3 regions of the Cronobacter turicensis genome follow, and region 3 is predicted to be linked to each of the others. Evidence: predicted binding sites of a transcription regulator. Region 3 holds the regulator's gene; each other region holds the start of a gene.
The links. The regulator LexA, encoded in region 3, represses DNA repair genes until DNA is damaged. The targets are predictions, from matches to a motif close to TNCTGTATGTACATACAGNA.
Positions count from the first base shown of each region.

Region 1: dinB (DNA polymerase IV) is a predicted target of LexA. The motif match lies at 1,012-1,031, and genes of this name have one in related genera.
Region 2: AB8W27_RS11675 (metal-dependent hydrolase) is a predicted target of LexA. The motif match lies at 927-946, and genes of this name have one in related genera.

Region 1 covers NZ_CP165997.1:3,449,247-3,451,515, reverse strand. The annotation lists gene AB8W27_RS16545 (glycerophosphodiester phosphodiesterase family protein) at 39-905, opposite strand; gene dinB (DNA polymerase IV) at 1,044-2,099, shown strand.
Region 2 covers NZ_CP165997.1:2,457,305-2,459,573, forward strand. The annotation lists gene kduD (2-dehydro-3-deoxy-D-gluconate 5-dehydrogenase KduD) at 91-846, shown strand; gene AB8W27_RS11675 (metal-dependent hydrolase) at 960-1,550, shown strand; gene AB8W27_RS11680 (L-cystine transporter) at 1,686-2,269, shown strand, end outside.
Region 3 covers NZ_CP165997.1:442,424-444,692, forward strand. The annotation lists gene AB8W27_RS02130 (diacylglycerol kinase) at 1-357, shown strand, start outside; gene lexA (transcriptional repressor LexA) at 466-1,074, shown strand; gene dinF (MATE family efflux transporter DinF) at 1,201-2,269, shown strand, end outside.

The DNA of each region.
Region 1 (2,269 bases), 1.4 Mb from region 3:
AAGGAAGGTCGCCGCCGCAGTACGGCGGCGTTATTCGATTAACGCGCGCGGGCGCTGAACTGGCCCGGCGAATCAACCATCACGCCGTCCGCGTTCAGCTCCACGGCTTTCTGGTAATCCTGCGGCGAGTTCACGCCAAACAAAATAATGTGCGCGTCGCCGTGGGAGCGGAAACAGTCCATCGCCTCTTTATCCCACGTCAGCGTGGCCGGTGAAACGCCTTCGCCAAGCGTGAATTTCTCCACCACTTCCACTTTGCGGTTCAGCTCCAGGCCGTACCAGCGTGATGGTTCATCGGCACCCGGCACCGGGCACTGATGCGCGAGGGACACGTTCGCGAGCCGGGTGCGGGTTTCGCTGCGGGTGGCGAAGCGCGCAATGGCTGGGGGCAGCGCCTGGAGATACTTATCTTCGGTGGAGTAGACGCGCACCCGCCCGAGGCTGTGCGTTTTCTCCAGTACCGCCAGAAGCTGTTGCCCCATGACGCCCGGCGCGGCATCCGGCGATTTAATGTCGATGTAAAATGGCGTCTGCGGCCATTTTTGCAGCACGCTCTCAAGCGTTGGGATCGTAGCCCCTTTGCCGCGCCACGGGTGTGTGTTGTCGCCCCATTTCCAGCCCGCATCCACGGCGCCCAGCTCTTGCGCCGTGAAACGGGAAACCGGGCCGCTGCTGTTGGTCAGCGCGCTTAAGTCGCTCGGACGGTAGAGCACCGGCACGCCATCTTTGCTGAGCTGCACCGTTACCCATATCGCGTCGGCGCGGTTTTCCAGCGCCAGCGCAATGGCGGGCAGGGTATTTTCCGGCGCGTCGCCGGTGCCGCCCCGGTGGGCTATCAATTGCGGGCTGGCGCAGGCCAGCGTGGCGGTGCTCAACAGCAGCGCGGCAAGCGAAACTCGAATCATGCTTTTCTCCTTAATCCCTGTGATTCAACGCAGTAGCAGCCATGTTGATATCACAGCTCTGTGACAGCCCGTGGCGGACAGTTGCCGCCGCGCCCATTTTTTGCCAGACTGTATGGACATACAGTGCGGGGTTTCGCGATGCGCAAAATCATTCATGTCGATATGGACTGCTTTTTCGCGGCGGTAGAGATGCGCGATAATCCAGCCCTGCGCGATATTCCGCTGGCGATTGGAGGCAGCCGCGAACGGCGCGGCGTTATCAGTACCGCCAACTACCCGGCGCGTAAATATGGCGTGCGCAGCGCGATGCCCACGGGCATGGCGCTCAAGCTCTGCCCGCATCTCACGCTGTTGCCGGGGCGTTTTGAGGCTTATAAAGAAGCGTCCGCCCATATCCGGGAAATATTCTCGCGCTATACCTCGCTGATTGAACCGCTCTCGCTCGACGAGGCTTATCTGGATGTCTCCCACAGCCCGCACTGTTATGGCTCGGCCACGCTGATGGCCAAAGAGATCCGCCAGACGATTTTCGACGAACTCCAGCTCACCGCGTCGGCGGGTATCGCGCCGATCAAATTCCTCGCCAAGATCGCCTCCGATCTCAACAAGCCCAACGGGCAGTATGTGATCACGCCTGAAGAGGTGCCGGCGTTTTTGCGCACGCTGCCGCTTGGCAAGATCCCAGGCGTCGGCAAAGTGACGGCGGCGAAGCTTGAGAGCCTCGGCCTGCGCACCTGCGAGGATGTGCAGAAGAGCGATCTCGCCGCGCTGCTCAAGCGCTTTGGCAAGTTCGGGCGTGTATTGTGGGAGCGTAGCCAGGGGATAGACGACCGGGAGATCAGCAGCGACAGGCAGCGTAAATCGGTCGGCGTCGAGCGTACCCTGGCGGAAGATATTCATGAATGGGCGGAGTGCGAGGCGATCGTGGAGCGGCTCTACCCGGAGCTTGAACGCCGCCTCGCCGCCGTTCAGCCGGATCTGCGCATCGCCCGCCAGGGTGTGAAGCTGAAATTTAATGATTTCCAGCTCACCACGCAGGAGCACGTCTGGCCGAAGCTTAACAAAGAGGATCTGCTCGCCACGGCGCGCAAAACCTGGGAAGAGCGCCGCAGCGGGCGCGGCGTGCGGCTGGTGGGGCTGCATGTGACGCTGCTCGACCCGCAAATCGAGCGGCAGCTGGTGCTGGGGCTGTAGGGGCTTATCCTCGGGCCCGGTGGGTGCGCTTCGCTTACCCACCCTACGTGATGATAACCGTCGGGAAGCGTAGGGCGGGTAAGCGTCAGCGCACCCGCCGCTGACACCCGCCACCGAACCCCTACCTGAACTAATAGTTATCCGCGATCCCTCATTGTACCGGCATACCG
Region 2 (2,269 bases), 2.0 Mb from region 3:
TTGTCTTTTCTTCTGGCGACTCCTATCATTGCTCTGAATGCGAAAGGGAATTTCCCTGCGCCGCAATGATGAGCCAAAGAGGAACGGAACATGCTGGATACATTCTCGCTTGCCGGAAAAGTGGCGATGGTGACCGGGTGCAATACCGGGCTGGGACAGGGCATGGCGCTCGGACTCGCCGCCGCCGGGTGCGATATCGCAGGCGTCAGCCGCCGTCCGGCGCGGGAAACCGCCGCCAAAGTTCACGCGCTGGGACGCCGTTTTGTCGCTATCGAAGCCGATTTGGCCACGGCGCCGGTACAGCCGCTTGTCACAGAGGCCGTCGATGCGCTGGGCCGCCTCGATATTCTGGTGAATAACGCCGGGATCATTCGCCGCGACGACGCCATCGATTTCAGCGAAAAAGACTGGGACGATGTGATGGATCTCAACCTCAAAGCCCTGTTCTTCCTTTCTCAGGCTGTCGCCAGACAGTTCATCGCCCAGGGCAGCGGCGGGAAAATTATCAACGTCGCCTCGATGCTCTCTTTTCAGGGCGGCATTCGCGTCCCCTCTTACACGGCCTCGAAAAGCGGCGTGCTGGGCCTGACCCGCCTGCTGGCCAACGAATGGGCGCCGTACGGCATTAACGTCAACGGCATCGCGCCGGGCTATATGGCGACCAATAACACGCAGGCGCTACGCGAAGACGCTGACCGCAATGAGGAAATCCTTGCGCGTATTCCGGCGGGCCGCTGGGGAACGCCGGAAGATTTACAGGGGCCCGTCATTTTTCTCGCCTCGGCGGCGTCGGATTACGTTAACGGATACACCCTGGCGGTGGATGGCGGCTGGCTCGCCCGATAACCGCAAAGCGAGGCGTCACGGGGGCTGCGGTGACAAAGTGTTACACCGTCACCACTTTTCTCTACTGTATAAAAACCCTATACTGGATAGATTGACAGTTTCAGGGTTTTATCATGACGGCGGAAGGCCACCTGCTTTTTTCGATTGCCTGCGCGGTATTTGCTAAAAATGCCGAGCTGACCCCTGTGCTGGCGCAGGGCGACTGGTGGCATATTGTTCCCTCCGCCATTCTCACCTGCCTGCTGCCGGATATCGATCATCCGAAGTCCTTCCTCGGTCAACGGTTAAAGTGGATCTCAAAGCCCGTGGCGCGCATGTTTGGTCACCGGGGCTTTACGCACAGTCTGCTCGCGGTCTTCGGCGGCCTGACGCTCTTTCTGTTAAAAGTGCCTGAAACCTGGATATTACCTGCCGATGCGCTGCAAGGGCTGGTGCTCGGCTATCTCAGCCATATTCTCGCCGATATGATAACCCCCGCCGGCGTGCCGCTGCTGTGGCCCTGTCGCTGGCGCTTCCGTCTGCCGCTCCTCTATCCGCAAAAAGGCAACCAGCTTGAGCGCGTATTGTGCATGGCGCTGTTTGTCTGGGCGGTATGGATGCCGCAAAGCATGACCGACAGCAGCGCGATGAAGTGGTCGTCAGCCGCGATTAATTCCCTGCAAAACACCTTTAATCGCTTTATTCATCACCAGATGGAGCAGTAAATAAACTGAAATTGCGTTTTGATATAAACCATTCCATTTGGATATAAGGCACCCTCTTTTGATTCTGATACCCTTTGCGGCATAAAGGCATGCCATTTCGGCCATGCCGGTTATAAAAAAATCAGGAGAACGGGGATGAATCTTCCACTGATAGCGAACGTTGTCGCGTTCGTGGTTCTGCTGCTGTTGCTGGCGCGCACGCGCCATACCCAGTGGAGCCTGGCAAAAAAAGTATTACTCGGTCTCGCCATGGGCGTGGTCTTCGGCCTCGCGCTGCATACCATTTATGGCTCTGACAGCGAGACGCTGAAAACCTCCATCCAGTGGTTCAACATTGTCGGTAACGGCTATGTGCAACTGCTGCAGATGATCGTCATGCCGCTGGTGTTCGCGATGATCCTGAGCGCCGTGGCGCGTCTGCATAACGCCTCGTCGCTGGGTAAAATCAGCGTGCTGACCATCGGCACCCTGCTGTTCACCACGCTTATCGCGGCGCTGGTCGGCGTGCTGGTGACCAACCTCTTCGGCCTGACGGCGGAAGGTCTGGTGCAGGGCAGCGCGGAAACCGCGCGTCTTAACGCTATTCAGACAAACTACGCTGGTAAAGTCGCCGATCTGACTGTACCGCAGCTGCTGCTCTCCTTCATACCGAAGAACCCGTTCGCCGATCTGACCGGCGCGAGCCCGACCTCGATCATCAGCGTGGTGATTTTCGCGGC
Region 3 (2,269 bases):
ACCACGGGGTTAACCCGAATTATTAACGCTGCCGGCTATTCCTGGAAGGGATTACGCGCCGCCTGGAAAAATGAGGCTGCATTTCGCCAGGAGGGAGTTGCCGTGATAGCGGCCATTCTTATCGCCTGCTGGCTGGATGTCGACCCGATCACCCGCGTACTGCTGATTGGCTCCGTGACGCTGGTGATGATCGTTGAAATCCTCAACAGCGCTATCGAAGCGGTGGTCGATCGCATCGGCCCTGAATTTCATGAACTTTCGGGGCGCGCCAAGGATATGGGCTCCGCCGCGGTCCTGCTGTCGATTATCCTCGCGCTGGTCGTGTGGGTCACGCTGCTCTGGCAGCATTTGCGATAAGTTTTCCAGAAATCGCGAAAGAAGCGCTTTTTTAACCGGTTATGGTTTTAAAATCACCTTTAGCTGTATATACTCACAGCATAACTGTATATGCACCCAGGGGGCGGAATGAAAGCATTAACTACCAGGCAACAAGAGGTGTTTGATCTCATTCGGGATCACATCAGCCAGACCGGCATGCCGCCTACACGTGCGGAAATCGCGCAGCGTCTGGGTTTCCGTTCGCCAAACGCGGCGGAAGAACACCTTAAGGCGCTGGCGCGCAAAGGGGTGCTTGAAATAGTGTCCGGCGCGTCGCGCGGTATTCGTCTGCTGCAGGAAGAAGAAACGGGCCTGCCGCTGGTGGGGCGCGTCGCCGCGGGCGAGCCGCTGCTGGCTCAGCAGCATATTGAAGGCCACTATCAGGTTGATCCAGGCCTCTTTAAGCCGAACGCCGATTTCCTGCTGCGTGTTAGCGGGATGTCGATGAAAGATATCGGGATTATGGACGGCGACCTGTTAGCGGTTCATAAAACGCAGGATGTGCGCAACGGCCAGGTAGTTGTCGCGCGTATCGATGATGAAGTGACGGTAAAACGCCTCAAAAAACAGGGGAATATCGTTGAACTTCTGCCAGAGAACAACGAGTTCAAACCTATCGTTGTCGATCTGCGCGAGCATAACTTCTCTATCGAAGGTCTGGCGGTCGGCGTGATCCGTAACGGCGAATGGCTCTGAGGCCTTTCCCGGCTTCCTGACGCCGCATTACCGTAACTGGCCCGCCCCGGTTACGGTAATGGCTCCTCTGCGCGACTCATGCGCTTTATACTTTTCCTTCTTCGCGTAACGGCATCGGAACGCCATATGCCTTTTCTCACTCCTACCGATAAAGCTCTCTGGCGCCTCGCGCTGCCAATGATTTTCTCCAACATCACCGTGCCGCTGCTGGGCCTGGTGGATACCGCCGTGATTGGTCATCTCGATAGCCCCGTCTATCTGGGCGGCGTCGCCGTTGGCGCGACGGCCACCAGCTTCCTGTTTATGATGCTGCTCTTTTTACGTATGAGCACCACCGGGTTAACCGCCCAGGCATTTGGCGCGCGCGATCCGGCAGCGCTGGCCCGCGCGCTGGTGCAGCCCATGGCGCTGGCGCTTATTGCCGGGGGGCTGATTATCGCGCTGCGCGAGCCGCTGATTCAGCTGGCGCTGCATATTACTGGCGGCAGCGACGCCGTACTGGCGCAGGCCAGACGGTTTCTGGAGATCCGCTGGCTCAGCGCGCCCGCGTCGCTTGCCAACCTGGTGTTGCTGGGCTGGCTGCTGGGCGTTCAGTACGCCCGCGCGCCGGTTATCCTGCTGGTGGTCGGGAATCTGCTGAACATTGCGCTTGATCTCTGGTTCGTCATGGGGCTTGGCCTTAACGTCCAGGGCGCGGCGCTGGCAACGGTGATAGCGGAATACGTGACGCTCGGCATCGGGCTGATGATGGCGGCCCGCGTGCTGCGTCTGCGCGGCATTACCTTGTCGATGCTGAAAACCGCGTGGCGCGGCGGCATCGGCAGGCTGCTGAAGCTTAACCGCGACATCATGCTTCGCTCGCTGCTGTTGCAGATCTGCTTTGCCTCGGTCACCGTATTTGGCGCCCGGCTTGGCAGCGATATTGTCGCCGTTAACGCCATTCTGATGACGCTGTTAACCTTCACGGCTTATGCGCTCGACGGCTTCGCCTATGCAGTGGAAGCCCATGCCGGGCAGGCATTCGGCGCGCGGGATAAATCGCAGTTGCACAGCGTCTGGCGCGCGGCGTGCCGCCAGGCAGGCATGGTCGCGCTGGCATTCGCGCTGCTTTATGCCGTGGCGGGTCAGTATATTGTGTCGCTGTTAACCTCACTACCGTCATTGCAGGCGCTGGCGCAGCCCTATCTCTTCTGGC